One region of the Synechococcus sp. W55.1 genome, then DNA from elsewhere that is predicted to be linked to it. Evidence: predicted binding sites of a transcription regulator. Region 1 holds the regulator's gene; each other region holds the start of a gene.

Region 1 (3,694 bases):
TGATGCGATTGCCCTCGCCGTTGAAATTGAGGCCCAGGTATGGGATGGGGTTGGGGCGGCTGAAGTGGGCTTTAAGGGTGAGGCCAAAGGGGTGTAGGTAAGTGTTGTAGTCTAGCTCTTCCGTGCCTTCCACATAGGCTGCGAAAAACCGGCCAAGATCGGCACCGGCTGCCCGCTCAAACGCCTCCCGCAAGTCTTGGTCGCTGTAGCCCTTCCCTGACCGACCAAAGCGCTGCCACAGATCCTGCAAAGCTGTATCCAGGGATCCCTGACCGCCGGAAAGGTGACGGATGTGCAGATCCAGCAGCCAACAGACCAAAGCCCCCTTTAAGTAATAAGAAACCTGGCTGTTGAGGGTGTTTTCGTGGGGGCGGTAGAGTTTGATCCAGGTGTCGAAGCTGGATTCCCGCAGCGATTGCACGGCCCGGCCCGGAGTACGCTGCAAGCGACCAATCTGTTCGGAAAGAACTTTTAAAAAATCGCCGGCACTGAGGATCCCTGCCCTCAACAAGATGACATTTTCGTAGTAGCTGGTCGCTCCCTCACAAAACCACAGGCATTCCAGATAGTTTTCTTGGTTGTAGTCGATCTTTTCCAATGCCAGCGGACGCAGACGCTTGACATTCCAGGCATGAAACAACTCGTGGGCCAGCAAAGACAAAAAGCGCCGATAGGACTCCGGCTGATGCAGCTCCAGCCCAGAGTAAAGAAGGGTGGTGCTGTACTTGTGCTCAAGGCCACCAAATCCTCCCGGCGACAAATGCACAATGAACCAGTAGCGGTCGTAGGGTAGCCCACCGAAAAACGCGGCTGTGGTTTTGACAATCGCCTTAGCATCAGCGACAGCCCGCTCCACATCCAGAGTGCCCGCCCCCCAAACCACAAAGTAATGCGGGATCCCTTCCACCTCAAACGATTGCATCCGATGCAGGCCCACCTCCACCGGGCTATCCACCAGCTCGTCGTAGTCTTCCGCCACAAAAGACTGGCCGGAAGTGGGATCCTCAGAAGGAGAGGTCAAGGGCCGCAAACTGGTGGCGATGTGCCAATCCGGCTTGGGGGGGATCACCGTCAAAGTGTAGGGTTCCCGCTCGCGACCGGGCACGTAGAGGAAGAGCGCTGCCCCGTTGAAATAGGCGTGGGTCAAATCCAGATGGTTCGTGCGCACCGTCAGCTCATAGGCATAGACCCGATAGCACACCTTCACAGCAGAAGAACCCGGCGGATCGATTTGCCAGGTATTCTTATCCACCTTCCGCCAGGCCAAAGGGATCCCTTGCTCAGTTGCCGCCTGAAACTCCTGCACATGACGGGCATACTCCCGCACCAAGTAGGATCCCGGCGTCCACACCGGCAGTCGCAGCCGCAAAGGCACCTCTGGATCCACCTCTTGGATCTGCAGTTCCACCTCCAGCAGGTGATTGGCCGGATCCGGCATCCGCACTGTGAAATGCTGGCGGCTCAGTTGAGAAGGTGCAGAAACGATAACCTCTGGGATCCCCATAGAACCCACCCTACCCTCTACTGCCAAGGGCTGGCGCAGCCCCCAGCGGCAATGGCTCCTATCCTAACCTCTGCCTTTGGCTGGAGAGCAGCAACGAGACTTAAAAATGTAGCGCGTGCTACAAAGATACCTAGGCAGAACCTTCTACTTTAGGGTAAATCTTGGTATCCTCGTAGATTCTGAAGTCAATGGGTTGCAACCTAGCCTAATGCTTCTAGATTGATCTTAGTAGGTTGATCTTAGGTATAAACTGACCTTAAAAGGTTGATGAGTATGGCGGTGGCCGTAGCGGAAAAATCTCTGATCACAGCCTTCAAGCAATTGGGAGGCCCTCACCATCCTCCGGTTATCGAAACGTTCGAGCGCGGGAAGACCATTTTTTTTCCAGGGGATCCGGCGGAGCGGGTTTACTTTTTGGTAAAGGGAGCCGTTAAGCTCTCGCGGGTCTACGAAATGGGAGAGGAAATCACCGTTGCCCTCCTGCGCGAAAACAGCATCTTCGGCGTGCTCTCCTTTATCACGGGACAGCGCTCCGACCGCTTTTATCACTCGGTGGCTTTTACACCTACCGAGTTACTCTCTCTACCGATCGAGCAGGTGGAGAAATCCCTACAGGAGAACGCCGAACTGGCCATGTTGCTGGTTAAAAGCCTGTCGTCTCGTATCTTGCAAACGGAGATGATGATCGAGACGCTGGCTCATCGCGACATGGGATCCCGTTTGGTCAGCTTTTTGTTGATTCTCTGTCGCGATTTCGGGGTGCCTGGCCCAGATGGGGTCACCATCGATCTCAAGCTGTCTCACCAGGCCATTGCCGAGGCCATTGGCTCAACCCGCGTCACCATCACCCGCCTGTTGGGAGAGCTGCGCAAGAAGAAGTACATCTCCATTCACAAGAAGAAGATCACCGTACACGACCCGATGCGGCTGAGCCATCGCTTTGCCTAGAAGGAAGAGGAGAACACTTCCTGAGCAGCACCTTGCCCAGGCAAACCCCGCTCGACGGCTGGTTGAAGCTCTGGCCGGCCTATGTTCAATCTACTGCTGCAGCCTTGAAGAATCTCTGTGCCCGAAGGACAGACTTAAAGTTTTCTGGAAGCTGACCGGATCGCGGGCAAAAACCTACTAGTCTATGGGGGGATCTGGCTTTGGCCAGAGCTATCTAGCCAATTGCTGAGGTGTAACTGTGGAAACAGCCATCGAGTGGATTACCGCCCATGAGATCCTCGACTCGCGAGGGCGTCCCACCCTAGAAGCCCTGGTGGGTCTAGCCAATGGGGCAACGGGCTTGGCGCAGGTTCCCAGCGGTGCTTCGACCGGCACCTTCGAGGCCCACGAGCTGCGGGACGGGGATCCCAAACGCTACGGCGGTAAGGGTGTGCTGAGGGCGGTGGAAAACATCCTTGGCCCCATCCAGTCGGAGCTGCAGGGAGAAGATGCCCTCAACCAAGCCCGTATTGACCAGTTGCTGATCGACCTGGACGGCACCCCCAACAAGTCCCGCCTGGGGGCCAACGCTATTTTGGCAGTTTCTCTGGCGACAGCCAAAGCGGCTGCGGAAGCAGTGGGCTTGCCTCTTTACAAATATCTGGGGGGGCCCTTTGCCAACCTGCTGCCGGTGCCGCTGATGAACGTGCTCAACGGCGGCGCCCACGCCGACAACAACGTCGATATTCAAGAATTTATGCTTGTGCCCATTGGAGCGGCCAGCTTTCGCGAGGCGCTGCGCTACGGGGCTGAGGTGTTTGCGGTACTAAAACAAGTGCTGCAGCAGAAGGGGCTGTCCACCGGTGTGGGGGATGAAGGGGGGTTTGCTCCTGATCTCGACTCCAATGCGGCGGCTTTGGATCTGCTGATGACGGCTATTGAACAGGCAGGCTACAAACCGGGAGCAGATATCGCCTTGGCCTTGGATGTGGCTGCCAACGAGCTGCTGCAGGATGGGCAATATCACTTTGAGGGCCAAGCCCGCAGCGCGGCTGAGATGGTGGCTTACTACGAGCAACTGCTGGCCAGCTATCCCATCCTCTCCATTGAAGATGGGCTGGCGGAGGAAGACTGGGCCGGCTGGCAAGCCATGACCGCTCAACTGGGATCCCGAGTGCAACTGGTGGGGGATGACCTGTTTGTAACCAACCTAACCCGCCTGCAGAAGGGCATCGACAGCGCCGCCGCCAACGCCATTTTGAT
Region 2 (3,694 bases), on a different contig from region 1:
GCCTGAGCTCAGCGAGAAGGGATCCCGGCTGGGGATCCCCTTTTGGTTTCTGGGTTGAGCTTCCTCAGGTCGATGGACGGCACAGGACGCTTCAACGCTGGCACGAGGTGCTGTTGACCAAAAGTAGCTAAGTTGCCCAAGGGATCCACAATTGAGGGGTGCTATTTCCTCGGAAAAAAACGGGATCCCATCAGGGATCCCGCTGCAGAATCGGCCACACCGCTTAGGCGTCGAAGTAAAGGGCGAACTCGTAGGGGTGAGGCCGCAGATTGATGGGGTTGATCTCGTTGTCGATCTTGTACTCGATATAGGTCTGGATCAGATCCTCAGTAAAGACACCGCCCTCTAGCAAGAAGGCATGATCCTTCTGCAGGTTTTCCAGGGCATCCAGCAGGGATCCAGGCGTGGAAGGGATCTTGGCCAGCTCTTCCGGCTCCAGATCGTAGATATCTTTGTCCAGAGGCTCGCCGGGGTGGATCTTATTCTTGATCCCGTCCAGACCTGCCATCAACATGGCCGAGAAGGCGATGTAGGGATTGCAGGTGGCATCCGGGCAGCGGAACTCCAGACGCTTGGCTTTGGGATTGTTGCCGGTCACGGGAATGCGAATGGCGGCGGAACGGTTGCCCTGGGAGTAAGCCAGGTTCACCGGCGCCTCAAAACCGGGCACCAAGCGCTTGTAGGAGTTGGTGGTGGGGTTGGTGAAGGCCAGGATCGCCGGGGCATGCTTGAGCAGACCACCGATGTAGTAGAGAGCCGTCTCGCTCAGGTTGGCATAGGTGCCTTCGCTATAGAACAAAGGCTGGCCATCCTTCCAGAGGGACTGGTGGGTGTGCATGCCGGTGCCGTTGTCGTTAAACAGGGGCTTGGGCATGAAGGTGACGGTTTTGCCGTGCTTGCGGGCCACATTCCGGATCACGTATTTGTAAACCATCATGTAGTCGGCAGCCGTGATCAGATCGGCGAAGCGATAGCCCAGCTCCCCTTGCCCGCCGGTAGCCACCTCGTGGTGATGCTTCTCGATAGGCACCCCCAGCTTGCCCATGGTCAGCAGCATCTCGGTACGGATGTTTTGATGGGCATCGGTGGGCGGGGCCGGGAAATAGCCCTCTTTGTAGCGAGGCTTGTAGCCCAGGTTGCCGCCTTTCTCCTCGCGGCCCGAGTTCCAGCGACCTTCGATGGAATCCACGAAGTAGTAGGCCGAGTTTTGGGTTTGGTCGAAACGAACATCCTCAAAGATGAAAAACTCTGCCTCCGGCCCGAAGTAGGCGGTATCGGCAATGCCCGTCGATTGCAGATAGGCAACGGCACGGGCGGCAAGGCTGCGGGGACAACGGCTATAAGGCTGGCCGGTGCGCGGCTCAACAATGCTGCAAGTTATGCTGAGGGTGGGCACCTCCAGAAAGGGATCAATCCAAGCCGTCTTGGGATCCGGCACCATGTACATGTCAGACTCGTTGATCGCTTTCCAGCCCCGGATGCTGGATCCGTCAAAGGGGAGCCCCTCGGTGAAGGTTTCTTCTTTAATCATCGAGGTGTGGAAGGAAACATGCTGCCAGGTGCCAAAGATATCCACAAACTTGAGATCCACCATCTGGACGTTGTTGTCCTGGATCATCTGAAGCACTTCTTGGGGCGTGGATGCCATTACTCTCTCCTGATTGGGTTGCGGTTAAGACTGGGGGAACTGTGGCTGAATAAATGGGATCCCAGCAGGTGATCCCCACGCTTCGACCCAGACAGGCCAAAAACGCTCACTCATCCTAGAAAGGCCAACACGGGCATTTTGTAGTTTCTGATACAAAATTGCTTCGAGCCTGGCCTTCTGACCCACTTGCTGGCTATCTCGGACACCGCTTTTTCGCTCATCGGAGTCGCTCCCCTTTCCCTGTTGGTTTTGGTCAATCCAGATGGGGTGTTGGGGATCCAGAACTTGAGCAATGGCCGCCACCCTGCCAACCTCTGGGCAGAAATAACCGGATGGGGCGGGCAAAACCCTGCCCCGGTTGCCTGAGGCGAGCGAAAATTAGGATCAGCAGGCCCCCAGCTCGCCCGGTTTGCCAAAGGGTGTTAAGCTAAAGCGTAGTCGTTATGAGTTTGACTTTTAGTCCTGTTGCAGAAGGAGAGACATCGGATGGCAGAGCAAAATCGGATTGAGAATGTGGTGATCATCGGCTCCGGCCCTGCCGGGTTTACAGCAGCCATTTACGCTGGGCGTGCCAACCTGAAGCCGGTCGTGTTCGAGGGGTTCCAGGCGGGCGGGATCCCTGGCGGGCAACTGATGACCACCACCGAGGTGGAAAACTTTCCGGGCTTTCCCGAAGGCATCACCGGCCCCCAACTGATGAAGAACATGCGAGCCCAAGCGCAGCGGTGGGGGGCGGAACTCTACACTGAAGATGTCACCTTCGTCGATTTAAGCCAGCGGCCTTTTGTCGTCCGTTCTGACGAGCGGGAATTGCGCACCCACAGCCTGATCATCGCCACCGGGGCCACAGCCAAGCGCCTACACCTGCCCGGAGAGGAGACCTATTGGAACCGGGGCATGTCGGCCTGTGCGATCTGCGATGGGGCTATGCCTATGTTCAGAGGGGTGGAACTGGTGGTCATTGGCGGCGGCGATACTGCTTGTGAGGAAGCCACCTACCTGACCAAGTTTGGATCCCATGTGCATATGCTGGTGCGGAGTGACAAAATGCGGGCCAGCAAAGCCATGCAAGATCGTGTCCTCAACAATCCCAAGATTACCGTGCACTGGCACAGCGAAGCGGTGGAAGTGGTGGGGGATGGTCTGCGTCTGACCGGGGTGAAAGTGCGCCACAACCAAACCGGCGAAATCCGCGAGATGCCGGTAGGTGGCCTATTTTATGCCATTGGCCATAAGCCCAACACAGACCTATTTAAAGGGCAACTGGAACTGGATGAAATCGGCTACATCGTCACCCGACCGGGCTCCGTGGCCACTAGTGTGGAAGGGGTCTTTGCCGCTGGAGATGTGCAGGATCACGAGTTTCGTCAGGCCATCACCGCCGCCGGTACCGGCTGTATGGCAGCGATGTTGGCGGAGCGTTGGCTCTCCGAACACGGCTTGGCCCAAGAGTACCATGTCCTTGCCCAGAGTCCTCCTGAACCCAGCCCTGCCGCTGCTTCTGAGGCAGAGTCTGCTGGGGATCCTGCTGTTGAGGAGGCCAGCTTTGAGGAGAATGGACAGGATGACTTAGACTTCAGCAAAACTTGCCATGAAGGGAGCTATGCTCTGCGGCGGCTTTATCACGAAAGCGACCGCCTGCTCATGGTCAAGTACACTGCCCCCACCTGTGGCCCCTGTCATGCCCTCAAGCCGATCTTGAACAAAATCATCGACGAGTTCTCGGACAAGCTGCACGTGGTGGAGATCGACATCGAGAAAGATCCGGAGATTGCAGAGGCAGGGGGGGTGACGGGCACCCCAACGGTGCAGTTTTTCAAAGACAAGGCCCTGGTGGCCCAGTTGGTCGGCGTTAAGCCCAAATCCCAATATCGAGAGGTGATCCAGGCAAATTTGTGTTAGGACATTTTCCCCGTCCTCTTCAACCCCTGGCTTTAAGGGGTGGTCGTGGGTTATGCCTTGGTTTGAGCTATTCCCTCGCCGCCGATCCCTTTCCCAGAACGAGAGGAGGGCTAGGGATAATCCAACGAAGCAGTTTCATTTGGA
Region 3 (3,694 bases), on a different contig from region 1:
AGATATGTTTCCCATGATGTCGGAGAATGAGCAGGCGCGTGCGGCTGAACAGGGCTTTGTCATGAAGCCGATGAATTGTCCTTTTCACATCCAAATCTACAAATCCGAGCTGAGATCCTACCGCGATTTGCCCCTACGATATGCCGAGTTCGGCACCGTTTATCGCTACGAGCAATCGGGGGAATTGGGAGGTCTGACGCGAGTGCGTGGCTTCACGGTGGACGATGCCCATTTGTTTGTTCGCCCCGATCAATTGGAGGAGGAGTTTCTCAAGGTTGTCGATCTCATTTTGGTGGTTTTCGATAAGCTCAAGCTCAAGGATTTTCGCGCCCGCCTCAGCTTCCGGGATCCCAAGTCGGACAAATATCTGGGATCCCCCGAAGATTGGGACAAAGCCGAAAATGCCATCCGTCGCGCTGTGGAGAAGTTGTCGATGCCCCACTTTGAAGGGATCGGAGAGGCAGCCTTCTATGGGCCGAAGCTGGATTTTATTTTCCGCGACGCGCTGGATCGGGAGTGGCAACTGGGCACGGTTCAGGTGGACTACCAAAACCCACAGCGCTTTGATCTGCAATACGTAGCTGAGGATGGATCCCGGCAGCGTCCGGTGATGATTCACCGTGCTCCCTTTGGCTCGCTGGAGCGACTCATTGGGATCCTGATTGAAGAATACGCTGGGGATTTTCCCTTCTGGCTGGCCCCGGAACAGGTGCGCATTTTGCCCGTTTCCGATCAGTATCTGGGCTACGCCACCCAGGTGCGGGATCAGCTGCGAGAGCAGGGGATCCGCGTCCACATCGATGCCGACAGCGATCGTTTGCCCAAAAAAATCCGCAGTGCCGAGAAGGCCCGGATCCCTTTTATGTTGATCGTGGGGGAACAGGAACAAGCGGCAGGAACGGTGAGCGTGCGCCAGCGCCATCGGCAGGAGCTGGGATCCCTGACGGTGGCAGATTTCCTAGCCCAGCTACAGGCACTTGACTAGCCCGAGCATTCGGGATCCCCGGCTTGCGGCAATTGGGTTTTCAGAACTTGGAGCTCAAGAAAGAGCTTGAGTTTCCCTTTCTCAAGGGAAGCCAAGGGGGCTAATTGAAAAATCAGGATTTGGCCGACAACCCACCATGTTCTCTAGGGATTTTCTGGAGAGGATCCTGCAACGCTTTAGGAGCTGACGGCTAAATCGATCTGTCGCCGAATGGATTGGCCGTTACTTTGGTGAATTGATTGATAGTTACTTTGAATTGCAGTGAAATAGCCTGTCGATCTAAGCTCCTCATCTCCCGCTCTGCGATTGTAGATAACAGCACTATGAATTGTAGCTTTTACTACAGTATTAGCTTCTCTATTGGAGATAGGCTTTTGTGCATTCAAAGTCTGACCGCAGAGTGATGACTCAAGGATAGGATCCCATGCCCAAAACGCTGTTTAAAGTTGACCTGACTAAGCCAATGGATCAACAGGATCTACCGGGTCACAACCGCTGGCATCCTGATATTCCCGCTGTGGTTTCTGTAAACCCTGGCGAGGTATTCCGAATTGAGTGTAAAGACTGGACGGATGGGCAAATCAAAAACAACGATGATCCTTCCGACATTGAGCAGGTTGACCTAAGCGTTGTCCATGTTTTGAGTGGGCCTATTTGGGTTAACGGCGCCCAGCCTGGAGATATCCTGGTTGTCGATCTGTTAGACATTGGGCCACTGCCGGGAGACGAGTGGGGGTTTACAGGTATTTTTGCCAAAGAAAATGGAGGGGGATTCCTCACCGATCATTTTCCCAACGCGGCCAAAGCCATCTGGGATTTTCAAGGCATTTACACCACTTCCAGACACATTCCCCATGTGCGCTTTGCCGGCATCATTCACCCCGGCCTCATTGGCTGTGCCCCATCTCACGAGTTGCTGGCGGCTTGGAATAAGCGGGAAGCTGAGCTGGTCGCTTCGGCTCCCGATTTGCGCACTTACGGCGCGGGGCTATCCGGCAATCAGCCTGTGCTGGCCGCCTTGCCCAATCCCAAGAACGCAATTTTGGGAACTTTGCCCAAGTCAGAGTATGAGCGGGTTGCTGCTGAAGCGGCTCGGACGGTGCCCCCGCGAGAGCACGGCGGTAATTGCGATATTAAAAACCTGTCTAAAGGAACACGGATCTACTTCCCGGTTTACGTGGAGGGTGCCAAGCTGTCGATGGGAGATATTCACTTCTCGCAAGGGGATGGGGAGATCTCTTTTTGTGGCGCTATTGAGATGTCGGGCTACATCGATCTCCACGTCGATCTAATCAAGGGTGGTGTTGAGAAGTACAGATTGGTTAACCCCATTTTTAAGCCCGGCCCTGTTGAGCCACGTTACTCGGAATACCTTGTGTTTGAGGGCATTTCTGTGGACGAGCTTACAGGTAAGCAGCATTATATGGATGTTCACATTGCCTATCGACGCGCCTGCTTAAATGCCATCGAATATCTGAAAAAATTCGGCTTTACGGGAGAACAAGCTTATCTGCTGCTCAGTTCTGCACCGGTGGAGGGCAGAGTGAGTGGGATCGTCGATATTCCCAATGCTTGCTGTACGGTGGCTGTTCCTACGCAAATCTTCGACATAGATATTCTCCCTAGGTGAATGTTATCCGATGCCTCGTTCAAGGGGGTGGAATAGGAAGATGCCGCTGTATGAGTTTAAGTGTCAAACCTGTGGGGAGTTTGAGGTATGGCGGCCCTTATCTCAATATCGAGATCCGGCCTATTGTCCTTCTTGCAATCAGGAAGGGAAACGTCTCATTTCAGTTCCCATGGTTCAGCTTTCCAGCTCTTTGCCTATTTCAAAGGGGGGAAGAGAACCCAAACTGATCAAGCGTGAACAGCACTCAAATTCTGATCCAAACTCGCCAAAATATCGCTCCCAATCCTGTGGGCGACCTTGGATGTTGCACCATTAGTTATTAGACATAGTTGTTTCAGGCTAGGGTAAGACGCCTGGGCTATTGAAAAAAGCCTTCTGGCCCCGTGCATTATTGCTCCGCAGCGCTATTGCTATGCCTACGGCACCCTGACGGGAACCGCAACGCTGACGCGACGATGCGACGACGTAACGACGTGACCAACGTTTTAGGTGTGGGTGCAGTGTCCCAGTTTGAATCGAAATGACCATAGTGCTTAGAAAAAGAGAGACTCTCACAATACCCCCAGAAATGCTTTCCTCTGGCATGGCAGTTCACAACCTATGCTGGAAAAGGCGTTCAAGAAGCACCTCATGAGTGGGCCTGATCCTTCCTTGGCAGAGGGATCCCATCGCAGCGATATTGCCCTTCGCTTGCAGGGGATCACCAAGCGTTATCCTCTGGTGCTGGCCAACGACCACATCGATCTGGAGGTGCGTTGGGGAGAGATTCTGGCGCTGATGGGGGAGAACGGGGCGGGCAAGTCTACCCTGATGAAGATCGTCTATGGGTTGGTCAGCCCGGACGAGGGATCCATTCAAGTGGATGGGCAACCGGCCAAAATTCACAGTCCCGCCGATGCCATTCGGTTGGGAATTGGGATGGTGCATCAACACTTTATGTTGGTGGATCCCTTGACGGTTACGGAAAACGTGGTTCTTGGGGCCGAACCCGGCCATCTTTTTCAGGTCAATTTCCGTCGGGCCAGGGCTGAGGTGGCTCAGTTGATTGCCGAGATGGGCTTCCATCTGGATCCCGACGC
Region 4 (3,694 bases), on a different contig from region 1:
GACTGAGTTCTGGTTTTGTCGAGCATCTTGCGCCTGGTAGGCTGAGAGGGATCGATTCGTTCCTGATTCCAGTCGTATCGGTTCTATGGCGGTTTGGGATAGGGTGATGACCTCCCGGCATCTGCCCCTGCTGGGATCCGGCTTGGGCTTGGGGGTAGCCCTGATCCTCTGGTACGGGGTGTTTGGCTACCACGTGCTGCAGATTGGCCTCTGGCTGCTGAGCATCCTGCTGGTGGGGTTGTATTGGGCGCAGTTTTCCCCGGCTCAACCCCCTTGGGATCCGACGCGGCTGCGCTGGCAACAGGAGCTGTTGCACCTGGGGCTGTTGGTGTTGGTCTTTGCCCCGATCTACCTCTACGACCTGCCCAACATCCCTTTTCAGATCAATACTGACGAGATTGTGATCACCTCCATGGCCCGTCGCGCCTCAGGGGTGCGCTATCCCGATATCTTTGGGCTGATGCCGGAGTATTTCTATTTCCCCCGCTTCATGTTCAGCCTCTTCGGCGGCCTGACGCGGCTGATGGGGGGGGTCACGCTGGTGAATGTGCGCACTGTGCATGCCGCCTTCGGGGTGATCACCATTTTGGTGGCCTATGGGTTCTTTCGCGCTTTTTGGGGATCCCGGCTGGCTTTGGCGGGGGCGGCCCTCTTGGGATCCAACCACGCCTTGCTGGGCATCAGCCGCATGGCCATGCGGGAAAACCTGATTGTGCTGGTGGAGTGTGCGGCCCTGGCCTTGCTCCTCAAGGGCGTGCGGGAAAAAAATCCCCTGTTGCTCTATCTGGGGGGAGGAGCGGCGGCTTTCTCCCTCTACGGCTATTTGCCGGGGCGGGTGGTGATCCTGCTGGGGTTGCTGTTTGGAGTTCTGTACCTGCTCCTGGGCCGGGAGGATCTCCGAGGAGAAAACAAGCAAGCTAATCCCCTCTGGGTCCTGGCCAAGCTGACAGTGCCGGCGGCGTTGGGTTTTTTTCTGGTGGCTGGGCCCATTCTGGTGGCTACGGTCACAGCACCCGCGGTGAGCGCGGAGTACTCTCGCCAACAATTTCTCTTTTTCCCGGAGGGGCGGGCCCTACAGCAGATGTGGGTGAATGCGGCTACCCCGGAGGAGGCGGTCTGGCGCAACATCTTCAACGGCCTGAGTATGTTCAACGACCCCGGCCAGCACGACCGCGGCTACATCTATCCCAACTACGGCCATGCTTTTGTGGATCCCTTGACGGGGGCTTTGATCTGGCTGGGGCTGGGATCCGGCCTCTACCGCCTTTTCAAGAAGCGCAGCCAGCCCCACGACTGGCTCTGTATCGGCAGCTTCCTATTTCTCTACCTGCTGTTTAGCTTGGCCATCACCAAAGCCCCCAACTACACCCGCCTGCTGGTGATCCTGCCCTTTGTAGCCTATCTAACCTTGGAAGGGATCCAAGTGCTGGCAGGTCTCCTGGAACGCTGGGGATCCCGGGCCGGGAGTTGGCTGCCGGCGGCGGCGATGGCGGGGGCAATCCTGCTGATTGGGGGGTGGAACCTGGCCATTTTTGGAGACTTTGTCCACAAAGGCTGGACGCAGGGCAACGATGTGGGGGCCACCGGGCGCTATGTGGCAGCTCGCCAAATGGATCCCGACTACCGCTTCTATCTGGCGGCTAGCACTGCCTACCCCTATTTCAGCTGGGGAGAGCCTATCTACTGGCAAAGTTGGATTCAATTTTTTGCTGGGCCGGAGCAGGAGGTGAAGGTTTTTTCCCCAGAGACGTTGCCCGGCCAAGACCTAGAACCGCCGTTTACCCTGTTCACGAATGAGGCAGTATGGGATCAGCAGGGGGCAGAGCTGCAACGGCGCTTTCCCAAGGGGCAGTTGCATCGGATCCCTGCCGAGCGGGGGCTATGGGCCTTTGAGGTGGCGGATCCCTAGAGCTCCCCCCCTGGTTTGGCCAACCCACTGTTCGCGGGACGGAGTCCTTTCGCGTCAGCGGGACGGAGTCCTTTCTTTTTACCAGGCTAAAAGTAGCTGAAAGCACACTATGCAGATCCAGAGCCGCCAACAGTAGAAGAAGATGATAGCGTTCCAGGGATCCCAGACGTGCGTTTTGATGCCTACGACCCGGGCGAGGGGTTTTACGACGAGCTGTTTTTGGGGCGTAACCAGCCCCGTCCTGAGGCGATCCCGCTGATTGAGCGCATTCATTCTCTGGAAGAAGGGGAACTGCAGCAGCGGCAAGCGGCGGCGCAGGCGGCCCTCTTTCAAATGGGGGTGACCTTCAACGTCTATGGCGATAGCCAGGGCACGGAGCGAATTTTCCCCTTTGACATCATTCCCCGCATCGTCTCGGCTTCCGAGTGGCAGCGGCTGGAGAAGGGCCTTAAGCAGCGCATCCACGCCCTCAACCTGTTCATCGACGATGTCTATCACGACCAGAAGATCCTTAAGGATGGGGTGATCCCTGCCGAGCTGATCGAAACGGCCAAGGGATTTCTGCGGCCCTGTGTGGGGCTCAACCCGCCGGGGAGAATTTGGTGCCACGTCACCGGCACCGACCTGGTGCGGGATCGGGACGGGACTTGGTACGTGTTGGAAGATAACCTGCGCTGTCCGTCGGGAATCTCTTATGTGCTGGAAAATCGGCGGGTGATGAAAAGCACCTTTCCCTCCCTGTTCAACACCATGGGGATCCGCCCGGTGGACGACTACCCTAGCCATTTGTTGGATACTCTGCTCTACCTGGCGCCGCCGCAACTGGCCAATCCAACGGTGGTGGTGCTCACCCCCGGCATCTACAACTCCGCCTACTTCGAGCATTCTTTCCTCGCCCAGCAGATGGGGGTGGAGCTGGTGGAAGGACGGGATCTGGTGGTGGCAGATGGCTATTTGCAAATGCGCACCACCAAGGGGCTGCAGCGGGTGGATGTGATCTACCGCCGCATCGACGATGACTTCATCGATCCCCTTGCTTTTCGCCCTGATTCCCTCTTGGGGGTACCCGGCCTGTTTGAGGTCTACCGGTCGGGGCGGCTGGCGATCGCCAACGCTTTGGGAACGGGGGTGGCGGACGACAAGGTGATCTACGCCTATGTGCCGCAGATGATCCGCTACTACCTGGGAGAAGAGGCCATTTTGCCCAACGTGCCCACCTACCTCTGCTGGGATCCTAAGGATCAGGCGTACGTACTGGAAAACCTCGACAAGCTGGTGGTGAAGGCAGCCAACGAGTCGGGTGGCTACGGCATGTTGATGGGATCCCAGGCTACACCGGCAGAGCGGTCTGCTTTTGCTGAGAAAATCCGCGCCCAGCCGCGCAACTACATCGCCCAACCCACCCTGTGCCTTTCTCGCGTGCCCACCTTGGTGGATCGGGGAGAAGGCCCCCGTCTAGAACCCTGTCATGTGGACTTGCGGCCCTATATCCTCTACGGCAAAGAGATCTACGTTCACCCAGGGGGGCTGACCCGCGTCGCCCTCAAGAAGGGATCCCTGGTGGTGAACTCCTCCCAGGGGGGCGGCAGCAAAGATACCTGGGTGCTCTGCGCGGATCCCGGCTGTTGAGAGACGGCTTGCAAAATAGGTTCAGAGCCGCTCGCCCGAACATCTGCTCCACTGACCAAGGCAGCTGGCATGCTGAAGCGCCAAATCCACGTAGTGCTGGGCGTGAAGGCGCAGTTGCTTGACCTCTTCCTCGGTGAGGGTGCGGATAACCTTAGC

What was found. Region 1 encodes NtcA, which controls nitrogen genes in cyanobacteria. Its sites were predicted from a motif close to GTANCNNNNGNTAC; they were not measured.
Region 2: the regulator NtcA is predicted to act here: its motif matches at 1,789-1,802, upstream of glnA (type I glutamate--ammonia ligase).
Region 3: the regulator NtcA is predicted to act here: its motif matches at 1,316-1,329, upstream of fmdA (formamidase).
Region 4: the regulator NtcA is predicted to act here: its motif matches at 2,002-2,015, upstream of NW816_RS06725 (circularly permuted type 2 ATP-grasp protein).

What each region holds. Positions count from the first base shown of each region.
Region 1 covers NZ_JANSHN010000031.1:19,692-23,385, forward strand. The annotation lists gene NW816_RS13065 (M61 family metallopeptidase) at 1-1,504, opposite strand, end outside; gene ntcA (global nitrogen regulator NtcA) at 1,778-2,452, shown strand; gene eno (phosphopyruvate hydratase) at 2,691-3,694, shown strand, end outside.
Region 2 covers NZ_JANSHN010000004.1:80,191-83,884, reverse strand. The annotation lists gene glnA (type I glutamate--ammonia ligase) at 224-1,648, opposite strand; gene NW816_RS03325 (hypothetical protein) at 1,835-2,014, shown strand; gene trxB (thioredoxin-disulfide reductase) at 2,135-3,550, shown strand; gene purL (phosphoribosylformylglycinamidine synthase subunit PurL) at 3,686-3,694, opposite strand, start outside.
Region 3 covers NZ_JANSHN010000003.1:10,430-14,123, forward strand. The annotation lists gene thrS (threonine--tRNA ligase) at 1-985, shown strand, start outside; gene fmdA (formamidase) at 1,410-2,615, shown strand; gene NW816_RS02185 (FmdB family zinc ribbon protein) at 2,656-2,931, shown strand; gene NW816_RS02190 (ABC transporter ATP-binding protein) at 3,246-3,694, shown strand, end outside.
Region 4 covers NZ_JANSHN010000010.1:58,521-62,214, reverse strand. The annotation lists gene NW816_RS06730 (glycosyltransferase family 39 protein) at 107-1,909, shown strand; gene NW816_RS06725 (circularly permuted type 2 ATP-grasp protein) at 2,078-3,538, shown strand; gene NW816_RS06720 (gamma carbonic anhydrase family protein) at 3,560-3,694, opposite strand, start outside.